DNA from 3 places in the Pseudoalteromonas sp. RB2-MNA-CIBAN-0110 genome. Region 1 is predicted to be linked to each of the others. Evidence: predicted binding sites of a transcription regulator. Region 1 holds the regulator's gene; each other region holds the start of a gene.
What was found. Region 1 encodes ArgR, which controls arginine synthesis, uptake and breakdown. Its sites were predicted from a motif close to ANTGAATANNTATTCANT; they were not measured.
Positions count from the first base shown of each region.

Region 2: the regulator ArgR is predicted to act here: its motif matches at 1,822-1,839, upstream of gltB (glutamate synthase large subunit).
Region 3: the regulator ArgR is predicted to act here: its motif matches at 7,195-7,212, upstream of argC (N-acetyl-gamma-glutamyl-phosphate reductase).

Region 1 is NZ_JBEOOQ010000002.1:127,062-138,108, forward strand. Features, by position in the region: gene galU (UTP--glucose-1-phosphate uridylyltransferase GalU) at 1-219, opposite strand, end outside; gene AAEY68_RS01880 (DUF3718 domain-containing protein) at 521-898, opposite strand; gene folA (type 3 dihydrofolate reductase) at 977-1,468, opposite strand; gene cgtA (Obg family GTPase CgtA) at 1,542-2,699, opposite strand; gene rpmA (50S ribosomal protein L27) at 2,840-3,097, opposite strand; gene rplU (50S ribosomal protein L21) at 3,114-3,425, opposite strand; gene ispB (octaprenyl diphosphate synthase) at 3,848-4,819, shown strand; gene mdh (malate dehydrogenase) at 4,906-5,838, opposite strand; gene argR (transcriptional regulator ArgR) at 6,064-6,531, shown strand; gene AAEY68_RS01920 (Dyp-type peroxidase) at 6,539-7,438, opposite strand; gene AAEY68_RS01925 (ABC transporter ATP-binding protein) at 7,487-8,536, opposite strand; gene AAEY68_RS01930 (ABC transporter permease) at 8,537-10,168, opposite strand; gene AAEY68_RS01935 (Fe(3+) ABC transporter substrate-binding protein) at 10,168-11,047, opposite strand, start outside.
Region 2 is NZ_JBEOOQ010000013.1:58,929-69,975, forward strand. Features, by position in the region: gene AAEY68_RS08635 (efflux RND transporter periplasmic adaptor subunit) at 1-1,242, opposite strand, end outside; gene gltB (glutamate synthase large subunit) at 1,941-6,398, shown strand; gene AAEY68_RS08645 (glutamate synthase small subunit GltD family protein) at 6,408-7,823, shown strand; gene AAEY68_RS08650 (GGDEF domain-containing protein) at 8,746-9,768, shown strand; gene recN (DNA repair protein RecN) at 10,140-11,047, opposite strand, start outside.
Region 3 is NZ_JBEOOQ010000007.1:13,659-24,705, forward strand. Features, by position in the region: gene serB (phosphoserine phosphatase SerB) at 1-658, shown strand, start outside; gene AAEY68_RS05675 (PilZ domain-containing protein) at 679-3,156, opposite strand; gene radA (DNA repair protein RadA) at 3,519-4,904, shown strand; gene AAEY68_RS05685 (aq_1923 C-terminal domain) at 4,980-5,912, shown strand; gene argE (acetylornithine deacetylase) at 5,978-7,138, opposite strand; gene argC (N-acetyl-gamma-glutamyl-phosphate reductase) at 7,363-8,373, shown strand; gene argB (acetylglutamate kinase) at 8,374-9,141, shown strand; gene AAEY68_RS05705 (ornithine carbamoyltransferase) at 9,149-10,081, shown strand; gene AAEY68_RS05710 (argininosuccinate synthase) at 10,078-11,047, shown strand, end outside.

The sequences.
Region 1 (11,047 bases):
AGTAGCTTCTAGCTCGTAACTTGTATCAAAATGGTTTTCGATTGCATTTTTAGAGCTGTGTGTAACTAATACAATATCTTTAATACCGGCAGATACACATTCGCTGACAATATATTGAATTAGAGGTTTATCAACTATAGGGAGCATTTCTTTTGGAATAGCTTTTGTCATAGGGAGCATTCTCGTCCCTAAGCCTGCTACTGGAATTACAGCTTTCATATCTATCCTTAGTGATTAAGTTTGTAAATAAACTAGCAGATACAAAATAGATACCAGCTGAATAAAGTTACCTCTTTTGAAGGAGTAAATTTGAAGCTGCTTTTAAAGTGAAGACTCTACACTTTGGGAATATAAAATAGATAGGTAAATAGTGAACTTATTAATGATTTTGTTGGGGGGGGGGGGGGTGAGATTACATTAGCTAAATAAAAAAGCCTGAGATTGTTATTAATAACAACTTCAGACTAATCAATATTTAACAATACCTTACTGAAGGTAGAGTTATAAAACCTTTTTATAATTAAAGACCAGCGCGATCTTTAATCACTGCAATAAGTGGTGAGCTAGCAAAGTTGCCTTCAGCCCAAGCAATATCAGCACCATCTGTTAACGCACTTTTTGATAAGTTTTTAACTATATACTCACCAGTATCCACTGCATTACTAGCAACAGCATGGCGTAATAAGTTATTACCATTACATTGTACTGCATCATAAATATTACGAATTTTTACACGAGAGCTTTTAAGCTTGCTGCGTAATCGGTTTTTATCGTCTGCCGCAATATATTCACAAATAGATACTGCTAATTGATCTTCAGCATTTGCAGGTGCTGTATACGAAAAAGAACTTACAGCGACAACAGCAGTAAGTGCAACTAGCTTTGGTAATTTAAACATGACAAACCCTTTATAATACTTTGTTCTTATATAGACTATCAAATATTATATCAATCTATCAAAAATTACGCAATAATGTTAATGTTCTTTATACAAAGTTACGAATTTATAACTAGATTTGTTTTTTTCATCAGGGAGGTTTTCTTGCTCTTCTTTCACGTCCCAATTAGCAACTTTATTGTAATCAGGAAACTGTGTATCGCCTTTAATATCTAAATCAATAAAGGTTAAATACAAGCGTTCTGCTTTTGGTAAAAATTGCTCATAAATATTACCGCCACCAATAATCATTACTTCTTCAACAGCACAAACTAGTTCTAGTGCGGCCTCTGGTGTAGTTACCACTTCAATACCCTGTGCAGTATATTCGCTGTTTCGAGTAATAATAATATTACGACGCCCAGGTAAAGGACGGCCTATTGACTCAAAAGTTTTACGACCCATGATCACAGGTTTACCCGTAGTTACTTTTTTAAAATGCTGAAGATCCGCAGGTAAATGCCATGGCATTTTATTATCTAGGCCAATTACACGGTTATTTGCCATTGCTGCAATCATTGAAATTATCATAATAAACACCTAGTACTTTATTCTTAAACAAAGAAAAAGGAGCATAAGCTCCTTTTTAATAAATTCTATTTAATTAACGCTCGTAGACAACTTCTACGTCGTAATCATCTTCATCCCAGTCGTCCCAATCATCATCATTGCCTTTACCTTTAGTGGCTTTTTCATGATAGGTATCCCACTTGAATTCAACTTCTTCATCTTCAACTTGTACAAACTTCTCTTTAGGCATGCTATCAAGTAGTGTCATTATGTTGTGGATTAAAGGTTGAGTATTAAGTTTATTAATTGCTGAAATGTGATAAATATTTTCAGTTTCGCCCAGCTCTTCTGCAATCGCTTCGCATAGCGCTTTTGCTTCATCTTCTGGTAATAAATCTATTTTATTAAACACTAACCAGCGTGGTTTTTCAGCTAATTTAGGACTGTATTGGTGTAGCTCGTTAATAATCGAGAATGCATTATCAACAGGGTTTGAACCATCTACCGGCATTACATCAATAATGTGCAATAACACACGACAACGCTCTAAATGCTTCAAGAAGCGAATACCTAGGCCTGCACCATCAGATGCACCTTCAATTAGACCCGGAATATCGGCTATAACAAATGATTTATTTGCTTCAGGACGTACTACACCTAAATTAGGAATAAGCGTCGTGAATGGATAATCAGCTACTTTTGGTCTTGCTGCAGATACACTACGGATAAACGTAGATTTACCTGCATTTGGTAATCCTAGTAAGCCTACATCAGCTAATAATAGTAACTCTAACTTTAAGTTACGTACTTCACCGGGTGTGCCCAATGTTTTTTGACGAGGTGCTCGGTTAGTACTTGATTTAAAACGTGCATTCCCCAAGCCGTGGAAACCACCTTTTGCAACCAAAATTCGTTGACCATCTTGAGTTAAGTCACCAAGTCCCTCTTGGGTATCAACATCCATGATGCGCGTGCCTACAGGCACCATAACAAATAAGTCATCGGCTTTTCGGCCTGTACAGTTACGGCTACGACCGTTAGTACCACGTTCAGCTCTATGAAAGCGCTCAAACTGATAATCAATTAGGGTATTTAAGTTTTCATCAGCTTGTAGATAAACACTACCACCGTCTCCACCGTCACCGCCGTCTGGTCCACCATCTGGAACATATTTTTCACGACGGAAAGACACGATGCCGCTGCCACCGTCTCCAGCTTCTGCGCGAATTTCTACTTCATCTACAAACTTCATGATTACTCACTTTAGGGATTGGCTTGTTTAATAACTCTATTATATACCCAAGCCAACACAAATGCAGGCTTGGGTATATATTTTGACTGACTACAAAACAAAAAACCCCGCAAAGGCGGGGTTTTTAACTACCTTACTGATTACTCAGTTACGATAGTTACGTATTTACGGTTTAAAGGACCTTTTTGTTCAAACTGAACTTTACCATCTGCTTTTGCGAAGATAGTGTGGTCTTTACCGATACCTACGTTAGTACCAGGGTGGAAACGAGTTCCACGCTGACGAACAATGATGCTACCCGCTAGAACTGATTCGCCACCAAAACGCTTAACACCTAGGCGTTTGCTTTCTGAATCGCGACCGTTACGAGTACTACCAGCTGCTTTTTTATGTGCCATTTCTAAGTACCTCTAATTAAGCGCTAATGCTAGTGATTTTAACTTCAGTGAACCATTGACGATGGCCCATTTGCTTACGAGAATGCTTACGGCGTCTAAATTTAACAACCTTAATCTTCTCACCGCGACCATGTGAAACAACCTCAGCTGTTATCTTGCCACCGTTTACGAACGGTACACCGATCTCGATTTTCTCACCATCAGCAACTAAAAGTACTGAATCAAATTCTACTGCCGCACCAGTTTCAACGTCTAATTTTTCAAGACGAATCGTTTGACCTTCAGTCACACGATGCTGTTTACCACCACTTTGGAAAACCGCGTACATAATTAACTCCGTCTGTGCACCCTCAAATCGGCGCAACTAAAATATTCTTCGATAGGGCGCGAAGTTTACGCTAACGCGAAATAACTAGCAAGCCTATTTTGTAATTAAAATGAATAAAAAGTAGCTGCTTTGAGAGCAATTCAATATTTACCCCATTTTATATTAATTAGCCCTTTTGCCAAGCGCTTTTTAACTCTTAGTCGAAATAAATTAATGTACTCAAATATGACCCTCACAGCTTAATATCTAAGCACACCATAAACTGCATATTGATTATCAATTAATCAGTTATCTTGGCTAATTCAGTCTAAATTAAGTACTTTAATAGTGTTTTTTCAATCAATCGTCACAAAATATCGAGCTAGTGCATTTTTTGTTGTACAATCTGCGCCGTTCACACATAAAAATTGGCTCGGAGATCAATGGATATAAAAGCTATCCAGGCGTTAATCGAAAGCGATATGAATGACGTCAATCAACTTATACATGCGCAAATGCGCTCAGATGTGGCGTTAGTTAATCAGCTTGGTTTATATATAGTTAGCAGTGGCGGCAAACGCGTTCGTCCAATGCTCGCGATTTTAGCAGCCAAAGCGCTCGGTTATCAGGGTAAAGATCACATAACACTTGCAACAATTGTTGAGTTTATTCATACAGCAACGCTATTGCATGATGATGTTGTAGATGAATCAAACTTACGACGTGGCACGCCTACAGCAAATGCTGAATTTGGTAATGCTGCTAGCGTATTGGTTGGTGACTTTATTTACACTCGTTCATTTCAGCTTATGGTTGGTCTTGGAAAAATGCAGATTATGCAAGTACTTGCCGATGCAACAAACATTATTGCTGAAGGTGAAGTATTGCAGTTAATGAACTGCAACGACCCAGATACGACCGAAGCCAGTTATATGCAGGTTATTTACTCTAAAACAGCTAAGTTGTTTGAAGCAGCGACAGGCCTTGCTGCCATTATTACTGAGCAAGACCAAACTACTCTCGATGCACTAAACCTATATGGTATGCATTTAGGTACTGCGTTTCAGCTAGTAGACGATGTACTCGATTACAATGCAGATGCTGAGCAGTTGGGTAAAAACATTGGTGATGATTTAGCTGAAGGCAAACCAACGCTTCCACTTATTTATGCTATGCAACATGGTAGCGAGCAGCAAACGCAGCTTATTCGTGATGCAATAGAGCACAGTAATGGTATGGAGCATTTAGAAGAAATTTTATCGGCACTAAAGCAAACTAATGCGCTTGAATTTACAATGCAAAAAGCAGAGCTTGAAGCTGACAAAGCTATTGCGTGTTTAGACTTTTTAGCTGAGTCTGACTATAAGCAAGCACTCATAAGCCTTGCTCGTATTGCGGTTGACCGCGACCACTAGTTTTAACTAGTTACACAGTGTGAAATTAATTCTGAGCAATAAAAAAGCCTGCAAATGCAGGCTTTTTTGTTATTCTACTTTGGCTATTACGCCATGAAATCAACACCTTCTTTGATGTCTTTTTTCAGTGTTTCAAGCATGTCATTTTTTGCTTTTGTTTCAAATGCGCTTAGTTCGCCGTAAGAAAGAATTTCTTCTACGCCGTTTTTACCTAAACGTACTGGATGTGCAAAGTACTCTGCATCGCCATTTTCAACAGCAACGTAAGCGTAATCTACAACTTCTTCACCTTGTAGGCCTTTAACTAAAGACATACAAAAACGAGCTGCAGCAGCACCCATAGATAGCGTAGCTGAACCACCGCCTGCTTTAGCATTTACAACTTCAGTACCCGCATTTTGGATACGTGGAGTAAGTGCAGCAACTTCTTCATCTGTGAAAGAAACACCTTCAACTTGAGAAAGTAGAGGAAGAATAGTTGTGCCTGAGTGACCACCAATTACTGGTACTTTAACAGTTGCTACGTCTACGCCTTTAAGTTCAGCAACAAATGCTTCTGAACGAATAACGTCAAGCGTAGTAATACCGAATACACGTTTAGCGTCGTAAGTACCTGCTTTTTTGAATACTTCAGCAACGATTGGAACTGTGCCATTTACTGGGTTAGTAATAATACCTACTAACGCTTTAGGACAGCTAGCAACAATGCCTTCTGCTAAAGTTTTGATGATACCAGCATTTACATTAAATAAATCAGCACGATCCATACCTGGTTTACGTGGCATACCCGCTGGGATAAGAACGATGTCAGAGCCTTCAAGCGCTTTGTTTAATTCGTCTGCGCCAAAGCCTGCTACTTTAACATCTGTTGGGATGTGAGAAAGGTCAACCGCAACACCTGGTACTACTGGTGCAACATCATAAAGTGATAATTCAGAGCCAGCTGGTAAGCCTGTTTTTAATAATAAAGACAACGCTTGGCCGATACCGCCTGCAGCACCTAATACAGCAACTTTCATTGGAATTCTCCGTAATTTGAGGTAGGAAACATTTGTGGCTCTTAAGATAATGAAATTAGCGACTAAAAACAAATTTATCCTGTCTATTTCAAGTATATTTTCGACCATAGTCGTAAACTTTTGTGATTTAACGCATCAAACTGGCAAGTTAACTAAACAACTGCTGCATAATTATTCATTTTTGTGTAGAATTTGCGGCATAAATAACAAAAACGAATAAAGACTATGCAACCACAAGATAAACAAGAAGCACTGGTAAAAGCATTTAAATCACTATTAAAAGAAGAAAATTTTGGCTCTCAAGGCGAAATAGTTGATGCATTAAAAGATCAAGGCTTTGACAATATAAGCCAAAGTAAAGTATCGCGCATGCTAAGTAAATTTGGTGCTGTACGCACACGTAACGCCAAACAAGAAATGGTTTACTGCTTACCTGCTGAAATGGGTGTACCTACGGCTAAAAGTCCATTACGCCAATTAGTAATCGACATTATGCACAACGAAATGATGATCATTATTCGTACCAGTCCAGGCGCCGCTCAGCTTATCGCTCGTTTATTAGATTCATTAGGTAAAGCAGATGGCGTACTAGGAACAATTGCAGGCGACGATACTATTTTTATCGCTCCTGCTAAAATATCTGAAATAGATGTAACACTTGAACGTGTTCGCATTTTATTTGATACGGTTTAATAGCAAACTAAATTTGTTTTAAAAACCCGACTGAAGGCGCAAAGAAAGCAGAACCCATATCGGCTTGAGTAAAATCAAGCCAGTGGTCGTAACAATCCCCTTCCCCTAAACGACTATTAAGTACTTTTTCAAATGCGGTGCCCGTACAAGAGCATGTAATTGATAACATTCCCTGCTCATACACATCGCCATAAGGCATGCTCTGATTTAATAATAGCGGTTGTCCGTCTTCGTCTTTTAGCTCACTTCGCGAAGCATGGCTGGTTTCAATCGCAGGGGTAATTAGCGTGTTATCAAGGCGCGTACGTCCCATTATTTGTTCTTGCTCGCTCAATGATAAGTGCTGCCACATAGTTAAATCATGCTTATAACGCTGTACATGAATATAACTCCCCTGATCTTCAAAATTGCCAGGGTTACTAATTAAAGCCGTAGCGCGCTTTTTTCTTCCATGTGCGGTGTCGCCACCATAAATAAAACCATTAAAATCACGACCATCTAAAAAGCGAAAATTACGAATTTGCTCCACCAGCTCAACATCGGGGGCAAATAGTTTTAAAATTTGCAGCGCAAATAAATGGTTAACGTCTTCACGGTCAGAGCGAATTTGCACAAATAAATCGCACGGTTGTACGCTCATTTGATGATCGCTATGGTTTATATTAGGAAAGCTCTGTAATTCGCTTGGGATGTATTCAGGGAGGATATGCGGCCAATATTGCGCACCAATAGCAACCATACAAGAGAGCATTGATTCTGAAAATTGATCGCTAAATTCTTCTTCAATAGCGCTTACTTGTTTTAACTTTGCGCGAAGTGATTCATCTTGACCATCAAACACATTAAAAAATAAGTGCAAACCGTGTAAGTTTGCTTCAGCACAAATCCCTGATTGCGCTTGCGCCATTGTTATTCCTTAGTTTTATAGATAAAAACACAGCGAATAACAAATTAATTACGATTCGAAAAAATTCACCGTGTGAGGTTTTATTTTTATTATAACCTGCTCATTATTTTCAAATGACTGGCCATATTGTGCAGCAACTTCAATTTCTTGTTCATCAATAACAAGTGAATAAACATACGCCGAACCAATAAAGCGACGACTTATGATTGTAGCTCGCTTACTAAATTTGTCACTTTGGTTATCTGCCACTAATTCTATTTGATGGGGACGTACATATATAAGCCCTATGCTTACGTCATGCTTACTCTCAACATAAGATTCGACTAAACCAAATGGTGTTTTGTATTCAGTTGCTGTTAATACTTCTGCGCTCAAGTATATGCCTTGACCCAGAAACTCTGCAACCTCCTTTGAACATGGAGCTGCAAAAAGCTGCTCAGGCGTGCCTTGTTGCTCAATTTTACCGCGATGCATAATGGCAAGTGTATCTGAAAAGGCAAACGCCTCTTCTTTTGAATGTGTAACAAACACAGCAGATACTTGGGTTGCCTTAATAATTCGACGTATATCGGCAATTAATTCAAAGCGTACTTGTGTGTCGATATTTGAAAAGGGCTCATCAAGTAGCAATAAACTAGGCTTATAAGCTAATGCACGAGCAATAGCTACACGCTGCTGTTGGCCACCCGATAACTGATGCGGGAACCTGTCGGCACAGCCAATTAAATGTACCAGCTTAAGCATTTCATCTACGCGTTGCTGCTTTTGAGCTTTACTCATTTTACTAAGCCCAAATGCGATATTATTTGCCACCGTCAAATGCGGAAACAACGCATAGTCTTGAAACATCATGCCGATGTTTCGGTGCTCAGGCGAGACAAACGATTGCTCATCACTCACTAATTTACCGTCTATAAAAATAGACCCTTGCTTAGCTTCAATTAAACCTGCAATCGCTTTTAACGTGGTCGTTTTGCCGCACCCACTCGCTCCGAGTAGACAAACAATTTCATCTTTACCCACTGTTAAATCTAAATCGTGAATAACCTTTGTACCGTTATAGTGATAGCTCACGCCTTGTAAAATTAAACTACTCATTTAACTACGCTGCTCCATAGAACGATTAATAAAATACAAAGGAATAAACCCAACAATAACAATAAATAATGCCGATATAGAAGCAAGCTCTAACTGCTCGTCACTCACATACTGAAATACATGAGTAGCTAAGCTTTCAAAATTAAACGGCCTGAGCAATAGCGCAGCCGGCAGTTCTTTCATGCACTCAATAAATACCAATAAAGCAGCAGTAAGCAATCCTCTTCGCAGTAAAGGTAGGTGCACTAAACGCAGTGTTTGTCCTTGGCTTTTACCCATTGATTGGCTTGCCATATCAAGTGATGGGCTAATACGTAAAAAACTCGACTCAATTGCTCCGTGTGCAATGGCGTAAAACCTAACAATATAAGCAATAATAATAGTAAGAATGCTACCTGTAAGCAGTAAGCCAATATCTAAATTATACGGCTCGAGCGCTGTGTTAATGGTGTTCTCTAATAATGTAAGTGGTAACAAAACCGCAATAGCGAGTACTGTGCCAGGCAACGCATATCCTGTGCTTGCTAAACGCCCAGGAATAAGCGGATACGTTTGCTTTGCCACACGCTGATAAAAAACGACAAAAATACTCAACGTAATCGTTATTAGGCTCACAACCCCAGCCACTTTTAAACTTTGCCAAGCGTAACTAAAAAACTCTACATTCCATGCTTTATCAAAGTAGGTAATGGCGTAATTTATAAGTACTGCAATAGGGATTACAAACGCGATAAATAAAATAAAGCTGCAAAATGCCGTTGCGAGCCAAGCTGACTTTCCTTTTAATACATAGAGAGATTCACTATTTACACTTGATTGGCGCTCAAATACCGCTTGGTTACGACGACTAAAGCGCTCTGCCATTAATGCTAAAAATAACAGTAATAACATCACACCCGATATTTTAGCTGCCGCTGTAAGTGAGTAATAACCAAACCACGTATCGTATACGGCAGTCGTTAATGTACTTACGGCAAAATAACTCACTGTTGCAAAGTCAGCCATGGTTTCCATACTTATAAGCGCAAGAGCCGCCACAATAGCCCCACGAGAGAGTACTAAGCTTACTTTAAAGAAACTTTGCCAAGGAGATAATCCCATTAACTGGCTAGCTTGTACTAATTTGAATGACTGCTCGCGAAGAGCCGTTTTAAAAATCAAAAATAAATACGGATAAAGCACCAAGGCAATCATAACGATGGCCCCGGGTAATGTACGTATATCAAAAAACCAATAGTCATTAGGCGATTGCCAGCCAAACCATTCTCTCAGCGCTATTTGCACCGGGCCCGCATAATCTAATAAATCAGTGTATACATAGGCAATAATATAGGTGGGCATAGCAAGGGGCAGCATAAGTGCCCATTCAAACTGTTTTTTACCCGGGAAACTACAGTAAGCCGTTAGCCACCCAAGTGGCAAAGCTATGGCGCAGCTAAGGACGCAAACACCTAAAACAAGCAATACGGTATTGGTTATGTAATCCCAAAGCACGGTATCCCACAGGTGGGAAAACACCTCAGAGCTACCTTGTAGAGATTCAAAAAGAAGAAAAAACAACGGGGCCGATAGAATTAAGCCAGTCGACCACGCAAAGAGCTGCCATTTAGACAGCTTAAATTTATTAGTCATTAAAGATCGAACTTCACCTCATCAATTAGCTTAAGCGCTAACGGACGATATTTACTAATCTCATCAAGTGGCAAGCTGTCTTCTTTAAAACTCCCCCAAGAGGCAACCAAACTTGATAGTTCAACACCCGACTTAACTGGATACTCCATATTTAATGAGGCATACATGTTTTGTGCTTTGCTGTCGGTCATATATTCTATGAGCTTTAATGCATTTTCAGGGTTTTTAGCATATTTGGTAATAACCGCACCCGAAACATTTATGTGTGAGCCACGATTAGTTTGATTCGGAAAGTTAATATTTACGGCCTCTGCCCAACCTTTTTGCTCTTTATCTTCTAGCATTTTACCAAGATAGTAACTATTACCTAATGCCAAGTTACATAAACCTTCTTTAACTGCTTTAACTTGAGCACGATCGTTACCTTGAGGTTTACGTGCTAAATTAGCCTTAACACCTTCAAGCCACTCTTTGGTTTGCGCTTCACCATGGTGTGCAATCATAGAAGCCACTAAACCTAAGTTATATGGATGTTTGCCTGATCGCGTACAAATTTGTCCTTTGTATTTAGGATCTGCTAAATCTTCATAAGTGAGCTTAGGTAACTCACCAACTCGCTCTTTTGATGAATACACATTACGCACTCGCTTAGTGAGCGCGACCCATTGGCCATCACCGTCACGAAAAGCTGCAGGCACGTTATTATTTACACTGTCACTTTTTATAGTTTGTGTTAATTTTAAATCTTCTAATTGAATAAGCGCACTAAAATTAGAGGTTAATACTAAATCGGCTTTACTGTGTTTACCTTCGCGTTTAACACGCTCAATTAACCCTTTTTTAGCAAAAACAACATTGGTTTTTATTCCCGTTTGTTTT
Region 2 (11,047 bases), on a different contig from region 1:
AATCGTGTTGGCTTGCTTAAAGTCGCTGTAGCTTGAAATAATAATTTCATCGTTTTCTTTTAGTCCGCTTAAAAGCTCAACCGCATTAATGCTGGTGGCGCCTATTATAATAGGTATACGCTTTGCGATATTGCCATCGACTTTATAAGCTATAATTCCGCCTTGCTGCATAAATGCACCACGCTTTACTTGCATTACACCTTCTCGGTTGTCGAGTAAAATACGTGCAGTTAAGCGTTGGTTCTGACGAATGTTGTTAGTAACACCTTTAAACCGGACGCGTGCGGTTACTTCACGATTATTAACTTCTGGTGATATGGCGGATAAATTCCCCATCACTGTTTCATTGCCTAACTTAAGCTCTACTTCCATACCGAGCCCTAATTCGTTTGCGTAACTTTCAGGAACTTGGAGTTCGGCTTCAAAATTACTTAAGTCGACGAGAGTCATAAGAGGTTGGCTTTGCGTCACTGCGGCTTTTTGTTGCACTAATAGGTTACCCACGATCCCTGTAACGGTAGCTTTAATAGATAGGTTGCTTACTTTTCGGATTAAGTCATCAACAATAAGTTGTTGGCGGGTTACATCACTTTTAGCAGCTTGTAGTTCAAAAGCGAGCGTGTCTTTGGCAAGCAATACCTCTTGCTGCGCATGCTTATAGGAGAGATTAGCTCGGGATAAATCATCAACTGCTTTTTCTAGATCAATTTGGCTAATTAAGTGCTTTTGTATTGATAACTGTGCGCGACGATTTTCGCGCTCAGCGGCGTTAAGCTCGACTTGTGCCATATCGAGTGTTTTATTTAAGGTGAGTGTTTGGCGTCTTGCTTGCAAATGTTGCCTTTGCTGTTCGCCTTCAAGTCTTTTAAGTACAGACTCCTGTTGCTTCAATTCATTAGTTAACTCAGGGCTTTGCAGCAGGGCAAGTGTGTCGCCTTGCTTTACTGTATCGCCGGCCTTTACTTTTAAATCTATAAATCCACGTTCTGGACTGTAGATTTTAGGAGCATTAGCAGCAACAATTTTACCACTGGCGGCAATGTCTCGAATGAGCGCTTTAACATGTACTTTTGCAATCTGTACTTTTGAGCGGCTAATAGAGCTTTTAGCGCTATGGCTCGTTAAAAAAATATAAGCAATTGCAGAGACCACAATGAAAACAATCGCAGTGATTATCGCGTATTTTTTATAGCTTATAGGTGCCTTTACTTGTACGTCTTGTGCGCTGGTATCTTTAATCATTTAATTTCCCCTAAATTGCTTTTATGTATTTTTCGCACAGCAGTAATAAAGCTGCTGTGCAAATAGCGGCAATAGGAGAGAGTAAAAATAAGCTTAGAGTAAACATAGTAATTCCAATTAGCGATTATATATAAAGCTATACGATTAATATGCCAATTATTATCCTATTGATATTTAAGTGATTTTGTTTTTTTGTTATTGAAATTTATGTCCGCGGACAGTTTATGTGTCCGCATCGGACATAGTTTTAAATAAAAATTCACTATTAACGTACAAAAAATGACATGAACTTTCATAACTATACTAATGAGCAGCAATAATCGGGGATGTTAAGCCATTAAAGTAATGAAATAGCATAAAACTATCTAAATGTTAACTGAATAGCCCCTCTAGCGCTGAATACTTATTCACTTTCGCTTGCCTTTACGTTTACGTAAGCTGGTACGCTGAAGGCTCGTGTTTTTTACAATATGTTAAACTTGACACCAGTGTCATGAAAAAATAGTGGTTAAAATAACGCTAAATGTTAAAAATAATGATAAAAAGAAATCTTGCTATGAAGTGAGAAATATTCAAGAATGTGAATATGTATTCAAAGTGCTATTGACTCTATTTAAGATAGAGGCTAGTTTTGTCCGTCTGTTAGCAAATCGTCGAGCAGTTCATCCACGCTAACAGTGCAGCAAGGGGAGGGGTCTATGTTATACGACTCAAAGTTAGAAAAAGAAAATTGTGGCTTTGGCTTAATAGCTCAAGTTAATGGTCAAGCTAGTCATAGGCTTATTCGTACTGCTATTACGGGGCTTGATCGCATGCAGCACCGTGGTGGTATATCTGCCGATGGTAAAACAGGTGATGGCTGTGGTTTATTATTACAAAAACCAGATAGCTTTTTCCGTGCTATTGCTAGTGAACATAACTGGCACTTAGGCAAAAACTACGCAGTGGGTATGATATTTTTAAATTCAGACCCTGTTTTAGCGCAAGCTGCAAAACAAATACTTAGCGAAGAATTAGAAAAAGAAACGTTAAATATTTTAGGTTGGCGCGTTGTGCCAACTGACCCATCTATGTTGGGTCCTATTGCTGTACAGCAATTACCAGGTTTTGAACAAATTTTTGTTAGCGCGCCAGAAGGTTGGCGTTCTAAAGACTTAGAGCGTCGCTTATATGTAGCACGCCGCCGCGCTGAAAAGCGCATTGTTGATGACGAAGCTTTCTATATCGCAAGTCTATCTGGTTTGGTAACTATCTATAAAGGCTTAATGATGCCTGCAGATTTACCAAATTTTTACCTAGATTTAGCTGATATTCGTATGACGAGTGCGATTTGTGTTTTCCATCAGCGCTTTTCTACTAATACTCAGCCGCGTTGGCCTTTAGCTCAACCTTTCCGCTATTTAGCACACAATGGTGAAATTAATACTATTGAAGGTAACCGCCAGTGGGCACGCGCACGTTCATATAAGTTTGCGTCACCGCTTATTCCTGATTTACAAAGCGCAGCGCCGTTTGTAAACGAAACCGGCTCTGATTCATCAAGCCTAGATAATATGCTTGAGCTATTTTTAGCTGGTGGCATGGATTTATTCCGCGCTATGCGTATGCTCGTACCACCTGCATGGCAGAAAAACCGTGCAATGGACGACGATTTACGTGCATTTTACGACTTTAACTCTATGCATATGGAACCATGGGATGGCCCGGCAGGTATTGTAATGTCTGATGGTCGTTTTGCGGCTTGTAACCTTGACCGTAATGGACTTCGCCCAGCGCGTTATGTAATTACACAAGATGGCTTTATTACGCTTGCATCAGAAGTGGGTATTTGGGATTACACTGCCGATGAAGTAGTTGAAAAAGGCCGTGTTGGTCCAGGTGAATTATTAGTTATTGATACTAAGCTTGGCAAAATTTGGCACTCAGATGAAATCGATCAAGATTTAAAGTCTCGCCATCCTTACAAGTCATGGCTTGAGGAGAACGTTAAGCGTTTAGTTCCATTTGAAGAGCTTACTGAACAAGACGCCGGAAATCGCTCATTTGATGACGAAACGCTAGCTAAATATCAAAAAATGTTTGGTTATACCAACGAAGAGCTTGATAGCGTTATTCGTGTAATGGGTGAAAACGGCCAAGAAGCAACCGGCTCAATGGGTGATGACACGCCATTTGCTGTGCTTAGTGAAGGGCATCGTTCGCTTTATGATTACTTCCGCCAAAAATTTGCGCAAGTAACAAACCCACCTATCGATCCACTGCGTGAAAATCATGTAATGTCACTTGCGACATGTATTGGTAGTGAGCAAAACGTATTTAACGAAACAACAGGCCATGCTAAGCGCCTACAGTTTGATACGCCAATTTTAATGTACGCAGATATGCAGCAGCTATTAAATGCTGATGAAGCGCATTACAGCTACTGTAAAATTGATATTACCTACACAGTTGAAGAAGGTTTAGAAAATGCGGTAACGCGTATTTGTGACCAAGCACAAGAAAAAGCAGCCGCTGGTTGTATAATGCTTATTTTAACTGACCGTAACTTTAATGAAGCAAATTTGCCGATTCCAGCAGCTATGGCTGTAGGTGCGGTACAAAAACGATTAGTTGATAACAATCTTCGCTGTGAATCAAACATTATCATTGAAACCGGTAGCGTGCGTGATGCGCATCAGTTTGCTGTGTTATTAGGCTTTGGTGCTACGGCAATTTATCCATACCTTGCGTATGAATCGTTAGTTGCAATGAGCGACAGCAAAATTATTAATAAGTCGTATTGCGAAGTAACTCTTGCTTACCGTAAAGCCATTAACAAGGGCTTATACAAAATCATGTCTAAAATGGGCATAAGTACGGTTGCATCATATCGCTGCTCAATGTTGTTTGAAGCGGTTGGTTTATCTGACGCTATTGTTGAAATGTGCTTTAAAGGTGTGGCGAGTCGCATACAGGGCGCATGCTTTACCGACTTTGATGACGATCAGCAAAGCTTACACAAACTCGCTCTAAGTAAGCGTAAATTATTAAGCCACGGCGGCTTGTTTAAGTACGTACATGGCGGCGAGTATCATGCTTATAATCCTGATGTAATCCAAACCCTGCAAAAAGCAGTTCGTTCTGGTGAATATAGTGATTACAGTGAATATGCAAAACTTGTTAATACGCGTCCTATTGCCACTTTACGTGACATGCTTGCGCTTAAAATTCCAGAGCAAGGCATTAGCATCGATGATGTAGAGCCTGCAGAAAACCTATACAAGCGTTTCGATTCAGCAGCAATGAGTATTGGTGCATTATCGCCAGAAGCGCATGAGGCTCTAGCAATTGCAATGAACCGCTTAGGTGGTTGTTCAAACTCTGGTGAAGGCGGTGAAGATAAGCTGCGTTATGGTACCGAGAAAAACTCGCGTATTAAGCAAGTCGCTTCAGGTCGATTTGGCGTAACGCCGCATTACTTACGCAGTGCTGACGTTATTCAAATTAAAGTAGCGCAAGGTGCAAAACCAGGCGAAGGCGGTCAATTACCTGGTGAAAAAGTAACCCCATATATTGCTAAGCTTCGTTATTCTGTTCCAGGTGTTACGTTAATTTCGCCACCACCACATCACGATATTTACTCAATTGAAGATTTAGCGCAGCTAATTTTCGATTTAAAACAAGTAAACCCTAAAGCACTTATTTCTGTAAAACTGGTTTCAGAACCAGGCGTAGGAACCATTGCAACGGGTGTTGCTAAAGCGTATGCCGATTTAATTACTATTTCTGGCTACGACGGCGGTACAGGCGCAAGCCCACTTACTTCAGTTAAATATGCAGGTAGCCCATGGGAACTAGGACTTGCAGAAACGCAGCAAGCCCTTGTTGAAAATGGACTGCGTCATCGTATTCGCTTGCAAACAGATGGTGGCTTAAAAACGGGTTTAGATATAATTAAAGCGGCAATTTTAGGTGCAGAAAGCTTTGGCTTTGGTACCGGCCCAATGGTTGCGCTTGGTTGTAAATACTTACGAATTTGCCATTTAAATAACTGTGCGACCGGTGTTGCAACACAAGACGAAACACTTCGTCAAAAGCATTACCACGGCTTACCAGAAATGGCTATGAACTACTTTAAGTTTATAGCGCAAGAAGCACGTGAAATCATGGCTAGCTTAGGTGTTGTAAATTTAACTGATTTAATCGGTCGTTTAGATTTGCTTGAAGCAATTGAAGGCAAAACAGCAAAACAGAAGAAAATTGATTTATCTTCCGTAATTGCTCAGCCTAATAACCCAACAGGTGAAACACTTTATTGCAGTGCGCCTAATAGCTCACATTATTTAGGAAAACTTAATGAGAGCCTACTTGCTAAGGCGCAAGAAGCAATTGATGCTTCAAGCGGTATTTCACTAGTAAGTCGTATTTGTAATACGGACAGATCGGTAGGTGCAATGCTTTCTGGCTATATTGCTGATAAATATGGCAACCAAGGTATGGCGGCAGATCCTGTAGCAATTGAGCTACACGGTACTGCGGGTCAATCATTTGGTGTGTGGAATGCCGGCGGCCTTGAAATGACACTGGTTGGCGATGCAAACGATTACGTAGGTAAAGGCATGGCGGGCGGTAAGCTAGTTATTCGTCCACCACTTGGCTCGTCGTTCGAAAGTCACAAAGCCACAATTGCAGGCAACACATGTTTATACGGTGCAACAGGCGGCAAACTGTTTGCTGCAGGTTGTGCAGGCGAGCGCTTTGCAGTTCGTAACTCAGGTGTGCAAGCGGTTGTTGAAGGTGTAGGTGACAACTGTTGTGAATACATGACGGGCGGCGTTGTATGTGTACTGGGCAATGTAGGCGTTAACTTTGGCGCGGGTATGACAGGTGGTTTTGCTTATATTTTAGATGAGCGAAATGATTTTGAAAAACGCATTAATCCAGAGCTTGTCGAAATAGTAACACTAGACGAATTAACGTCGCATCAAGAACATTTACGCGGCTTAATTGCTGAGCATTTAGAGCTTACGGGTTCGTGCAGAGCAGAAAGTATTTTGGCTAACTTTGAATTGTACTTACCGATGTTCAAATTAGTAAAACCAATATCAAGTGACGTAAAAAGTTTACTCGGGCATCGCGCTCGCAGTAGTGCCGAACTACGTGTTCAGGCGCAATAAGGGGGCAGTATGAGCGAAAATGTATATCAATTTATAGACGTGCAGCGTGTAGACCCACGCAAAAAACCAATCTCGTCACGTAAAAAATCTTTCGTAGAAATTTACGAACCCTTTTCAGAGAATCAGGTTAACTCACAAGCTGACCGCTGTTTAGATTGTGGTAACCCATACTGTGAGTGGAAATGTCCAGTACATAACTACATTCCACAATGGTTAAAGTTAATACGCACGGGCCGTATTATAGAGGCGGCTGAGCTTTCTCATCGTACAAATAGCTTACCAGAGGTTTGTGGGCGTGTTTGCCCACAAGACCGCTTGTGTGAAGGCTCGTGTACGCTCGATGAAGAGTTTGGTGCGGTTACAATAGGTAATATTGAAAAATACATTACTGATGAGGCATTTAAAATGGGCTGGAAGCCTGATATGTCTTATGTAACATGGACTGACAAAAAAGTAGCCATTATTGGTGCGGGCCCTGCAGGTTTAGGGTGTGCTGATATTTTAGTGCGAAATGGCGTTAAACCAGTAGTGTTTGATCGTCACCCAGAAATAGGTGGACTACTCACATTTGGTATTCCTTCTTTTAAACTTGAAAAATCAGTAATGCAAAAGCGCCGTGAAATTTTCACTGAAATGGGCGTAGAATTTAAGTTAAATGTTGAAGTAGGTGTTGATATTACACTTGATCAAATTTTAGCTGATTACGACGCTGTGTTTTTAGGGGTTGGTACGTATCAGAGTATGCGTGCAGGTCTTGAAAATGAAGATGCATCGGGTGTTCACGATGCATTGCCGTTTTTGATTGGTAACACGAACCGTGTAATGGGCTACGACGAGACAAAACAACCGTGTATTGATATGGCTAATCAAAAAGTAGTTGTACTTGGCGGTGGTGATACAGCGATGGACTGTGTGCGTACGTCTATTCGACAAAATGCTGCAAAAGTAACGTGTGCTTATCGTCGTGATAAAGAAAATATGCCAGGCTCTAAACGTGAAGTTAAAAACGCGAAAGAAGAAGGCGTTATATTTACGTATAACGTTCAGCCTAAAGGCATTGTACTGAACGATAAAGGTAAAGTGACCGGCGTTAAAATGGTTAAAACTAAATTAGGCGAACCTGACGCAAAAGGCAGAAGCCGTGCTGAAGAAGTACCTGGTTCAGAACATGTTATTGAAGCAGATCAAGTTATTATGGCGTTTGGTTTCCAGCCTCACAAAATGGATTGGTTAGAAAAATACGATGTAGAAATAAACAACTGGGGCGGTATTAACGCACCAGAGCAAGGTGAGTTTACACATCAAACTACTAACCCTAAAATATTTGCTGGTGGCGACATTGTACGTGGTTCAGATTTAGTGGTAACTGCTATTTTTGAAGGACGTAACGCTGCAGAAGGTATTATGGATTACTTAAAAGTTTAATTTTTCGTGTTAAAATAACGATATTTAAAGCAAGCCAAGTGGCTTGCTTTTTTATTTGTTTTATCCAAATGTAATGTCAACGTAATTAGTGACAAATGGGGCTATATTTATACCACCTTTTGTATGGCTTTCTTGAACAACACCTTTTGTTAGTAACTTCATGTAGAAACCTTATATAGTAACTTTCAAAGAAACTGCTTTGTTATTATGGGTTGTTCTTTATAAGCCAAATGCGATTTCTTTGGGTATCTACTAAGCGGCTTTCAGGGCTCGTTTCATATATATAAACGTTATCGACACTTCTTTCTTCTATGTCGTTTATATACTCCAATACCAATTCGCTTAATTAAGTAATCTATTTTGAGATAACAAAATTATGTCGATAATGAGGCTAAAGTTTCGCTACTTAGGTGTTCTCGGCAATTACCTCTACATTGCTTTGTATTCATGCAGTCGTATCTCGAAAGTTTTAATGCAGTTAGCGCCAAGTTCAATCCTTGAAATTGATTGAGTATTATCGCGGATTGGTATAATGCGTGTATTTTTTTGTAACGGCACTTTTATTGATTAATGTGTTGTTTACTCGGTCCAGGCACAATTCATAGAATAGTTACTACCATCTTTAACTATGCAGGTTTAAATTATTTTTTGACTACCAGTCAGTTCGATTATTGCAGGAATAAAAGGGCGTACTTATATAATTTAGCAAATGGTATTAGTGCCAAGCAATTTAATATCGTAAAAATGTACTTACCTGAGATAAATGCAAGAGGCTAAAAATAAGTGCACAATTGTCAGCGCTAATTACTAACCTTAATAGTTGATTTAAATATAAAGTAGGTTCATTATTGCACGCTGTTTACGGTTTGCTTACTTTATATCTATAAGTTTGCTTTTATACATTAATAAATAAATAGAAATTATGTACGAATATTCAAACAATTTAGAAAGGAAGCTCATTGTTCGGTTCTTTTCCTCAATAGGCTTTATAGCAACGTTTTCGATGGCTAGCTTAGCATTTATTAACAGCAGCTATTTATTAGCATTTACTTTGGTTGTTTCTTCGTTTGTTTACTTATTGGCGTTTAATATAGGTAGAGGTGTAGAGAAGTCTGCAACTGTAATTTTATATAACCTGTATGCACTGATGTTTTATCTTGTACTTACAGGAGGAGCACAAGGTACAGGGCCTATATGGATATTTATAGTGTCTCCTGTTACTTATTCAATTCGAGGGCTTAAACGAGGGACGTTTGATATTGTTTTATTTTTATCGGCAATTGTTCTCGGTTTCTATTGCGCTGATACATTTAATATATATGACTACAATCCTGAGCAGTTTCCAGTCAGAATCATACTCGCTTTTATAATTGTTGCATCGCTGAGTGGTTATTACGAATTTTCAAGAGAAAAATACAGCAGTAAATTAATTGCTTTAAGCCAAAAAAATGAATTTTTAGCAACTATAGATCCACTCACTAATCTGCCAAACCGTCGTTTCACTATGAATAAGCTTATAGCTTTTAAAAATGAGCTTAAAAATAATAATATTCCGTTTGTAATATTATTAGCTGATGTAGATAATTTTAAAAAAATTAATGATCAATTCGGCCATGATTTTGGCGATGAAGCTCTTATCCATTTAGCCAAAACATTTGAAAATAATATTCCGCAAAATGCGATTGCTTCACGTTGGGGCGGTGAGGAGTTTTTAATTGTGATTCCAAATGTAACCGTTGATGAGGGCGAGCTCGTTGCAGAAAAAATCCATAATGCCCTTAAAGCTTCAGCTGTAAGCTTATTTTCAGATAGTGTAAATATAACGCTAAGTATTGGCATCACAGCTGCAAACGCTGAGCGCTCAATTGACCTAGATATTAAGCATGCTGATGAACTACTTTATAAAGCAAAAGAGCAAGGTAAAAACAGAACGTGCTCTTTTTAAATGTTTATTTACTTTAATCCATTGAAAACGAATCAAGGGATGGCCTTATTTTAGCCTTTCTGCGTTTTAAGCTCATGTAGCATATTACAATACACGTAATCTGCATTGTAATTAAAACCCAATAACTAACACCTAAATCACTTAGTCCATTTATTTTTTCGCTAGTAAAGTAATAGGCCACAACGATTAGTTGAAAAACTAAAAAGCTATTTAAAAACTTAAATAAACGTTGTTTAAAACAAGTATGTTTATATTTACTAAATATAATTAAACAGGTGCTTAGTACTAATAACAACCAACTTAAAATTATACAAAAATCAACTAAAGTACTGTGCATTATTTAATCCTTGAAGACGTTATTTACTAACACATTAGGCGTGAGCCATTATTAGTTCTTTAGCATTTGCTTTAGCTGTTTTGCTTATGTTATCGCCGCCAAGTAAACGGGCTATTTCATTAATACGGCCATCTTTATTTAAAGGCAGCATATGAGTAAACGTTTCGCCTTGTGCTATTTCTTTAGCTACAAAAAATTGCTGATGTGCACTACTGGCAACTTGCGGTAAATGAGTAACACAAATTACTTGAGTCGACTTACCTAATTGGCGTAATAACTTACCTACAGCAGATGCCGTTGGGCCAGAAATACCTACATCAACTTCATCAAAAATAAGCGTTGGGGTTGTTACTTTTTGGGCAATAATTACTTGTATAGCAAGACTTATACGAGAAAGCTCACCACCTGATGCTACTTTAGCTAATGGCTGAAGTGGTTGTCCCGGATTAGTTGATACTAAAAACGAGACATTATCAAAGCCTAGGCTGTTTGGTGTACGATTACTCTCTTGAGTTAAGGCTATTTCAAAAACACCGTTTTCCATTGATAAATTAGCCATGCTTTCACTTATTAGTGTGTTAAGTGTATTAGCATACTCGCAGCGGCTTTTACTTAATTCATCAGCAGTTTGCTTGTAACTAAGTAACGCGCTTTCTATTTCTGACTCAAGCTGCTCCAGACGATTACTATTATTACTTATTGACTCAAGTTCTTGAGCAATCGATTGATGAAACTCAACTAACTGCTGTGGTTTTATATGATGCTTACGCGCTAAATCCATCGCTCCACTTAGCCTATTTTCTACTTCAACTAAGCGTGCCGGGTCTAAATCTGCTTGCTCAGTGTAATTGCGCACTTCGCGGCTTGCTTCTTCAACTTGTACAGCGGCTTCGCTAAGCATAGCAGCTACGCTTGCTAAACTTTCGTCATATTGAGCCAGTT
Region 3 (11,047 bases), on a different contig from region 1:
ATATGAGCCTGGTTTATTGGTTATGGATATGGATTCAACTGCAATAACTATTGAGTGCATAGACGAAATAGCACGCCTTGCTGATGTTTACGACGAAGTTGCCTCTGTAACCGCACTTGCAATGGCGGGTAAACTTGATTTTAGCGAGAGTTTAAATCAGCGCGTAGCTAAACTGGCTGGTATTGAAAAAAGCTTAATTGAAGAACTAAAAAGTGCATTGCCACTCATGCCGGGTATTAAAGTGCTGTGTCAAATTCTAAAACAGCATGACTGGTATTTAGTAATCGCATCAGGTGGTTTTGTACCGTTTGCAGAGCGCGTTCAAGAGCTTATTAATTTAGATGAAGTGCACGCTAATGTACTCGAATTTAAAGACGATAAACTAACAGGTAAAGTACTGGGTACAATTGTAGATGCACAACAAAAAGCAATTATTCTAGAGTCGTTACAACATAAACTAGGGCTTGAGAAGTCGCAAACAGTTGCTATTGGCGATGGCGCAAACGATTTAGTCATGATGGCTAAAGCTGGCCTAGGTGTAGCAGTGCATGGCAAACCTAAAGTAGTTGAGCAAGCACAAGCGGCTATTTGTGAAGGGTCATTATTACAATTGTTGTATATGTTGGCCATTCCGTTAGATAAAGAGCCCGCTCTTTAAAGTTGTTTAAGTTAAACCGCTTAGCGTAAGCGGTTTAACCAGATTAGTTTACGGCGGCCCATTTGTTCAACTTGCTCTTTTTTAAGCTCTAAATGGCTTAGAGCTTCTTCAGTTATATCTACTACGTCCCCCACGCCTGCAACAGCCCATAATGCTTCTTCTAAGTCTTTTGCTTTATGCATTGCATATTGGCTTACGTATTTAAGCTCGTTTGATAGATAGTCAGTATCGGGGCGACCTGTGCGCGAAATATACAAACGCATCACAAATATAAGTTGTGATGTAATGCCTTTACTAATTTGTTTGTAAAAGCTTGAGTAGTCTTCACCTAGGGCGCATTGGCTAACAATAGCCTCTTCAATTTTGCCCTTACGAGGGTCGAAATTAATAGCGAGTGTAAAAGCAAGCGGTGCATCTTGGCGACTGCGATCTTTAATATTAGGCGTTATTACATTAATAATTTGCTCTTCGGTAAGAATACTCGAAAAGTCAGTTTTGTTACCTAATAAGCCAAAATTTTGCAAAATAACATGCATAGGACTGGCGTATAAGCCATAACCAATTGCACCTGTTTTAAAGTGTGCAGCTTCCTTGTGTAAATACAGCGGAAATTGGCATACACTTTTTGTAACCATATTTCTAAGCGCGGTAGATAAGCCTTCTACTTTAGCGGCTTCTTCAGCTACTTTAAGTTTGTCTTTATTACCTTCTATTAGCTGAGTGAAAAAAGTCACGCCAGCATGGGGTAAATCAGCAACACGATTCGCTTTTAGGTTAATAGTAGTGAATGACTTACTAATGGCCATTATTTCGTACTTTAGTTCGCTAAGCTTATGCTTTTTAGTTATTTTTTGAAGCTCAGGAAATGTTAAAAGTACTATATCACCTTTTTTAAATGTGACTGGTTGCTCGCACTCTAATTGCAAACCCATTACAGAAAAGTCACGTGTATAACCGTTAAATACTTCATCATTAATAGTGACGCTAACCGGTGTTTTATAAAGGTAGCGCTTATGCGAGCGTAAATTTACGTATTCAAGTGGCACAATATCTAAATAAGGTGGCGTTTTATGTTTTGCGTGGCCAAAATGTTTAAGCTGATTTACTAACGCTTTATCAAAAGTAAGTTGTTTATAATCTGTTTGCTCTGTTTTATTGCCAATACTTGTAAGTACAACAATATATTTAACGTCTTTTATAAGGCCTTTAACTCGAGGGGAAGGCGGCTTGTTGAGTTTTTCAATATTAGCGCCAGCACTATTAGGTAATGAAAGCGGTATAAAAGAATCATCTGGATGACTTGGCATTATTTGTATTTTAAAGCACTGCCAACTTTCTTTTTGGCTACCAAAACCTAAAAATAGATCACGTAATTTAGGGTTATTATTTAGCTCAGTTCGTGTCGCAGAGTAATAGTAAATTTTACCCGATGATATATGTGTAAATGTATAGAGGTAATCTTCTTTGACCGCGGTAATTTGGGTTAGTAATTGTGTAATGCGCTGATGATTGAGTATATTGTACAAACACGGTATTTTTCTTTCATCGGTAAAATAGCGCTGGATAAAAATATTATTTTCAGTAGTAAGGCTAAGGCTTGGGTAATACTGTTCATCTTTTTTGCTTAAAAATACATATAAAGACGTTACACGAGGGATGTAGTATTGCTCATACCCCTTTGATACTACAGCATCGAGCGTGTTATCTAAATTTACTTTATAACGACGTTTATTACCGTGAATAAAGCTTTCTAAAAAGTCATTAAAGGCATCGTTATTTTCGATATAAGTGCGTTTTAAGCGAATGTGGTTGTATTCACGAGAGATATTTTCAACGGCAACAACCTCGTATTGAATACCGTTTTTTAGGCCAAGTTCAAAGTCTTGTTCAAGGCCTACCAAGCGCATTGCTATTAGTTCACCTTTTTTTATAGAGTAGCGCGTTGCAAGCTTAACTTTACAACCGCTTAAAGATATATCTGAGGTGCTAGCAGCAATGTTCTTTTTATCTTTGTAATCAATAGTTACTTTTATTGAGTAATTCATCCGTTCTTCACGGCGGCTCTCGTAAGAGGCAAACTTAATTACTTCAGTGCTTAAGTTACTTTCTGATTCTTGTAGTTCTGATTTTTCGGCGGCTTGTTTTTGTAATACGCGGTGGTTATTTTCTGTATTCATTACGGCTTCGTAAACGGCTAGGGTATATTCACCATGCTGTTTAAGTGCTTTTTCAAACACTTCAATGGCTGTGTCATCCATAAAGTGCTGTTTGCCGTTATGCTCATACGGTTTTACTTGGCCCGTCACTAATCCACGAAGATCAACAAAGCGTGCCACTGGCTGAGATAAGCGTGACATTTCCATTTTCATCAAAAATTGCTCAGGTTTGGTTAACCCAGCGGTTTTTGATTTGAAAATTAGGTCAAATTTAGCATTGCCTAAATATGTTTTTAACTCATTCACGAGGTCTTCGTGTTTGAGCATTATGTCATCAGCCATTTATAAAACCATCACCGTCTAATTGAAAAAGTAGGTATACTGTTAAGTCCATTTATTAGAAGTTCAATAAACGTTAAATCGCGCTATGTTATTAATATAGGTACAATTATTTTAGTTACTACTGTTTAGCTCTTGTTATTATGTGTTATATGCCATTTTGTTGGCAAGTTACTTTAAACTATTTCAAAGCAAAAAGTATGCCCTAAATTATAGCTAAAAAGAAACACCATGTGTATTTAATGATTGTGACGCTAGATTTTTACGCAGGCAAGAGTTTGTTGCTAAGTAAATGCTTGAAGTGGCAAAATAAGTTATTAACAGTAAATGTTTTTAAAATTAGAGAATCGTAGATAAGGTTATAAATGACTAAAGCGGCAAAAATAGAGTTTGTGTGTACAGAATGTGGCATGAACTACCCACGTTGGCAGGGCCAATGCCGCTGCGGTGCGTGGAACACATTAGCAGAATTTAAACCTTCAGCAGGGCAGAGTAAAAAAGCGTCAGTTCGAGCAAATGTAGGTGGTTATGCTGGCGGTGCTGGTGGCGGCTCTAAAAAAATCAATGATATTGCTACGTCAGAGGCAGAAAAACAGCTGACAGAAATTGGCGAGCTCGATCGTGTGCTAAGCGGTGGTGTAACTACCGGCTCTGTTAATATAATTTCGGGTGATCCAGGTGCTGGTAAAACAACATTGCTATCTGACCTAGTCGCGAGAATGTCACAACGTATGCCGTCACTTTACTGTACGGCCGAGGAGTCATTATCGCAGTTTAAAAACAGGGTAAATCGTTTAAAGTTAAACTATAACCCTGACGAGCTTTATTTACTTTCAGAAACCAGTGTTGAAACCATCATTGAAGAGCTCGAGAAAAATAAAATTAAGTTTGCTGTTATTGACTCTATTCAAGCGGTTGTAACCGAAACGGCAAATGGTAGCCCAGGTTCCCCTTCGCAAGTAAAAAGTGCCGCCCAAGCATTGACTCAATACTGTAAGCAAAATGATGTAACCATGTTCATTATTGCTCATGTAAATAAAAATAACGAAATAGCAGGTCCTCAAACACTTGTACATATTGTCGATGCGCTTTTACACATAGACACCAATGATGGGCAAATTCGAACCCTTAGGGCAAATAAAAACCGCTTTGGTGATATAGATACCGTTGGCATTTTTAAAATGTGCGAACGTGGGATGTTAAGCGTTGATAACCCGAGCGAAATATTTTTATCGGGGTCTACAACTGACTCGCCAGGCTCTACAATTACCTGTATCCGTAAAGGTAATCGAAATTTACTACTTGAAATTCAATGTTTAACTACCGAAACCGAGGCGGAATTTCCGCAGCGTGTTTGCGTTGGTTTAAACATGAACCGCATAAAAATGCTGACTGGCATATTACGCAAACACACTAAAACCAAAATATTCCACGATACGTTTTTTAATATTGTGGGTGGCCTAAGAATAGATGAAACAGAAACTTGTATTGATTTAGCATTAGTAACCGCGTTACTTAGCAGCTTAAACGAATTTGTTGTGCCTCGTACCACGTGTATTATGGGTGAGCTTAGCTTAAATGGCGATGTACGCCCAATTGACAGTGGAGTACCACGTGTTAAAGAAGCGGCACAACATGGTTTTACAGAGATATATATTCCATTTCGTAATTACCATAAGTCGATGGAAGGGCTGGGCGCTAAAATTACCCCAGTTAAAACAGTACATGAGTTGCTTAGTTTAATTAATTAATACTTACGGGTGTTAATGTGTAATGTTACTCTTAATAAAACTCGGTTTACACAAAGAATAGAATAAGGAAATAACATGAAAAAGTTAGTAATAGTTGCAGCGATTGTAGCTGCGGGCGTTGGTGGCGTGAGCTATGCAAATTATGTAGCTACACAAGAAGTGCGTGCAGAAGTAGATAAGCAACTTGCTCTAGTAAGCGAGCAAACTGGCGCTACATTTAAATACGCTGGTTTATCGGCAAGTGTTATTTCAAAAAGCGTAGAAATAACAAACATGGAAGTAATAAGCCCTGAGGGCGACAATGTTGCTAATATTCAAAGCATTGAAATAACTGGTTACGAGCCAGATAAAATATCACCGCATACATCATTTGATGTAAAAAGCTTTCAGTTTGATAAAGGTTTTGTTTCAAAATTACCTGCTGATACAAACGAAATGCTCGCGTCGGCAAGTTACGACTTACATTCATCACTTGATTACGATGAAGAGTCTGGCAATAGTGATGTAGTCGTTAAGCTTGATGCAAAAGACATTGTTAGTTTTAATATGGATATGGGCTTGGCTAATTCAAAAGCATTAATGGATGCTTCATTGGCGATTAGTAAAGCGCAGCAAGAAGCGGGTAACCAGCCACTTACTTATGAGCAAGAGTTACAGCAGCAAACACTTGTTATGCAAGCAATGAGTAAGTTAGAGCCGCGCAATGTTAGCTTTGCCTTAAATAACCAAGGTAAGTTAAAAGACTTACTATCAAGTGAGCTTGAAAAGCAAGGCATGACGCTAGAGCAAATGGAAATGATGTTAGAGCAGCAGTTACAACAAGCTCCTGTAACTGAAAATATTGCAGAGGCTTTAACTAGCTTTGCTAAAGGTTTAAATTCATTCAGTGTGTCTGCAAAGCTACCTGAAGGTAAAACTATGATGGAAATTAACCAACAAGTTATGATGCTAGTAGGGCAACCTGAAGAGCTAGTTAAGTTTATTAACTTAGAAGTTAAAGGTGATTAAGCCTTAGTTTTGTATTAATAAAGGCGCCAATTGGCGCCTTTATTATTTTGTGTTGTTATAAGCAGTTAGTAACTCTGATTGCTAAAGCAGTTTGCTTTTATGATATTGGTGATTATTTGTTGTGATGGTTTTATTTTTTCCATCGCTAAAAACTCATCAGGCTGATGCGCTTGGTTAATTGAGCCTGGGCCCATTACGATTGTTTCACAACCGAGTTGCTGGATAAACGGCGCTTCAGTGCAATAATTTACCGCGACCGCTTTTTGCCCTGCTATTTTTTCAGCCATTTTAACTAAAGCACTGTCGGTGCTACCACTAAATGCCGGGATTGGTTCATGTAAATCAATAACGCTCACCGCATTTGGGTATTGCTGATTTATCTCTTTTGTTGCATCAAGCACTAATGCTTGTAGTTCTTGTACACTTAAACCTGGTAATGGGCGCATATCTATATGCATTTCACAGCAACCACAAATTCTATTCGCATTATCGCCACCATGAATATTACCTAAGTTTAATGTTGGATAAGGAATTTCAAAGTGATTTATTGAATACTTATGCTTTAATTGCTCTTTTAAGATCATCAATTTTGTAATCACTTTATGCATTACTTCAATGGCGTTAAGGCCACGTTCGGGATCTGAGCTATGCCCAGAGCGACCAACCACTCTTATTGCTGTACTCATATGGCCCTTGTGCATAAATACTGGCGTCATATCAGTAGGTTCGCCAATTATACAGCGTGCAGGTTTTAAATTAGGGTGCTTACATATTTGCTGTGCACCTGCCATAGTTGTTTCTTCATCGGCAGTGGCGAGTATTAAAATAGGTTGAGTTTGCTGCTTTTCATCAAGTTCACTAATCGCTTGTAATACAAAAGCAAAAAATCCTTTCATATCAATGCTTCCTAGCCCGTACAATTTATTGTCGAGTTCGGTAAGTTTAAACGGATTGTGGTTCCAGCGGCTGTCATCAAAAGGCACTGTATCAGTGTGGCCCGCAAGCATTAACCCGCCATCGCCTTTTCCACGCTTTGCTAATAAATTAAAGCGGCCTTTACCTCCTTCTAATTCAATAATTTCACACGTAAAACCGAGTGTTTCGCACCACCTCGCAAGGAGTTCAATTACGTTTTTATTGCTCATACACAAGCTGTCTTCAATTGCACTAATAGAAGGGGCTGCAATCAATTGTTGATACATAGAAATAAACGAAGGCAAAGGCATAAAAAAATCCAAAATTATTATTCAATTTAATTGCATAACAATATAAAAGTATTTATGATGAATATCAATTCACTTTTTAAGCATAAATATATTAAAGTAAAGCTATGAAAATAATGCGACGATAATCTACAAATTCATTAAATTAAGTCTTAATTTAGCGTCTTAGCTAGTTTAAGCGAACAACATATATATTTAGCAGTAAATTTTAAAATAACGAGTAATCAATGAATGTAGTTATTATTGGCGCAAGCGGTTATAGCGGCGCAGAGTTAGCAAGCTTAGTTGCTAATCATCCAAACCTTACCTTAACAGGCTGTTATGTATCTGAGGGTAGCTTAGATAAAAATAAATTACTAAGTGATTTATATCCAGAGCACCTTGGCTTACTAGATTGTCCTTTACTTCCTCTTAGTGCATCAGCTTTTGATGACATTCAAAGTGATGCTGACTATGTGTGTTTATGTACCGATCACAAAGTAAGTGTTGATTTAGCGCCTCAATTTTTAGCTATGGGTAAAAAAGTATTTGATTTATCTGGTGGCTATCGTCTAGCAAGTAATGATGATTACGTTACTTACTATGGTTTTGAGCATCAACACCCAGAGCTTTTAAATGAAGCGGCTTACGGTTTAGCTGAGTGGAACAGTGATGCTATCGCTAACGCAAAGCTAATTGCTGTTGCAGGCTGTTACCCAACAGCGGCGCTCAATGCACTTAAACCGCTTAAACAAGCAGGCTTATTGAGCGATCAAAGTATTATTATTAATGCCGTTTCGGGTGTTACGGGTGCCGGGCGTAAAGCGAGTGTAGGAACACATTTTTGTGAGGTATCGCTTGCACCTTATGGTTTGTTTAACCATCGCCACGGTCCTGAAATTGAACAACACCTTGGCCACAAAGTATTATTTACACCGCATCTAGGTAGCTTTCCGCGCGGTATTTTAGAAACTATTTATGTACAACTTAAGCCAGGCGTTACCAAGGAAAACGTTGCATCTGCTTATCAAGTGCTTGCTAACGAACCATTAATTCGTTTGTTAGGCGATAAAATACCGTCAATTAAAGGTGTTGCTAAGCAACCATTTGTTGATATTGGTTGGCAGCAACAAGGCACGCAGTTAATTGTAATGTCTGCCATTGATAACTTATTAAAAGGCGCTGCTGGACAAGCTTTGCAGTGTATTAATATTTCTATGAATTTAGATCACACTACGGGCTTAAAAGGAGCGTTTTAAATGAGTAAAAAAACGTGGGTTATTAAACTCGGTGGTGCAGTACTTAATACAGAAAATGCAGCAAAAGCGTTATTTGACGTGCTAAGCGAGCAAAAAAATGATGAGTTTGTCATTGTTCATGGCGGTGGTTCTTTAGTAGATACATGGCTAAAGCAAGCGGGTTTTGCTAGTGCTAAACACCAAGGTTTACGTATTAGTCCAGCAGAGCAAATGCCTTATATAGTGGGTGCGCTTGCAGGTTGCGCTAATAAACAATTAATGACTCAAGCTATAAGCGCAGGGCATAAGCCTGTCGGCTTAAGTCTTTTTGAGGCGGGTGTGACTGCAACCCAAAAATTAAAAGCGCTTTGCTTAGTGGGTAAATGTACAAGCAACGATGACTCTATTATTAACGATTTACTTAAAATTTCTCGTTTACCTATTGTTAGCTCTATCGGCTTTGATGAACAAGGCTTGTGGTACAACGTAAATGCAGATGAAGCTGCAGCGGCTATTGCCAGTAATTTAAATGCAGAACTAATTTTTATGACGGATGTAGAAGCGGTACTTGACGCAAATAAACAACCGTTACATCAACTTGACACAAAACACATTGATATTTTAATTACAGATGGAGTAATTTTGGGCGGGATGGAGGTCAAAGTTAAGACCAGCCTTCACGCTGCCCAACATTTACGACGCGGTGTGTATATTTCCAGCTGGCAAAAGCCAGAAAATTTAACTGCTCTGCTGCAAGGCGAGCATGTCGGAACAAAGATTACACCATAGGTTTATTATGTTTGAGAATTTTTTAACGGGTTTAGAATTAGACCAAGAAGGCGCACTTAATTTATTAAAGTTAGCGCAAGATATAAAAGCAAAGCCAGAAAAATACAGCCAAGTATTATCGGGTAAATCAATCGTAACATTGTTTGAAAAGCAAAGTTTACGTACACGTTTATCGTTTGATATAGGTATTAATCGCCTTGGTGGTCATGCTGTTTATTTAGATCAGCAAAATGGCGCTATGGGTGCACGTGAATCAATTAAAGATTTTGCACTTAATATTTCTACTTGGGCCGACGGTATTGTGGCGCGTGTAAATCAGCACAGCACATTAACCACGTTAGGTGAATATTCATCGGTACCTGTGGTAAATAGCTTGTGTGACTTGTACCACCCTTGCCAAGCACTTGCTGATTTTTTAACACTTCAAGAAGTACATGGCGATGTGAGTCAGCTTAAAGTAGCTTACTTAGGTGAGGGCAATAACGTGACTCATTCATTGATGTTACTTGCCGCAACGCTAGGTACTGACTTTGTTGCTGTAACACCAAAAGGGTGTTCGCCAGATTCACAAATACTTAAAAAAGCAGAGCAAATTGCAGCAATGAATGGCGCATCAGTCATGGTGAGCGATAGAGTTGAAGCTGCGGTTGGTGCAAACGTTGTATACGCAGATACATGGGTATCAATGGGTGATACAACGCCGCTTGAGCAAGTAAAAGAAAAATACATGCCTTATCAATTAAACCAGGCATTGCTAGATCAAACAGGTGCGACTACGGTATTACATTGCCAACCGGCACACCGTGAATTTGAAATTACCTCTGAGGTAATGGATGGTCCAGCATCAAAAATCATTCAACAAGCAGAGAATCGCATGCATGCGCAAAATGCTCTGCTAGTTACATTACTAAATCCAAATTTTGTTAAGGAACACCTATGAGTTCAATTAAAAAAGTCGTTTTAGCCTATTCTGGTGGTCTTGATACGTCGGCTATCGTGCCATGGTTAAAAGAAAACTACGGCTGTGAAGTAATCGCGTTTGTTGCCGATGTAGGTCAAGGCGCTGAAGAACTTGAAGGCGTAGAAGCTAAAGCAATTGCCTCTGGTGCATCTGAATGTTACGTAGTTGACTTAAAAGATGAAATGGTAAGTGATTACATTTACCCAACGCTTAAAACGGGCTCAATTTACGAAGGTACTTATTTATTAGGTACTTCTATGGCGCGCCCAATTATTGCTAAAGCACAAGTTGAAATTGCACGTAAAGTAGGTGCTGATGCACTTTCTCATGGTTGTACTGGTAAAGGTAATGACCAAGTTCGTTTTGAATCATGTTTTGCAGCACTAGCCCCTGATTTAAAAGTAATTGCGCCATGGCGTGAGTGGGACTTATCGAGCCGTGAATCATTACTTGATTACTTAGCAGAGCGTGACATTCCGTGTTCAGCATCTGCTACAAAAATTTATAGCCGTGATGCTAACGCATGGCATATTTCGCACGAAGGTGGTGAGCTTGAAGACCCATGGTGTCAACCAACTGAACAAGTATGGACTTGGACTAACTCTCCAGAGCAAGCACCAGATAAATCAGAACTAGTAACATTAAAAGTTGTTGAAGGCGAAGTGGTTGCTGTAAATGGCGTAGAGCTTAAACCTTACGATTGTTTAGTTAAATTAAACGATATTGCATCGCCTCATGGTGTTGGACGTGTTGATATTGTAGAAAATCGTTTAGTTGGCATGAAGTCACGCGGTTGTTATGAAACGCCAGGCGGCACAGTCATTATGGCAGCGCTTCAAGCCATTGACGAGCTAGTGCTTGATAAAGCAAGCCGTAAGTGGAAAGAAGTACTCGGTGGCGAGTTCTCGCATTTAGTATACGACGGCCGTTGGTTTACGCCTCTTA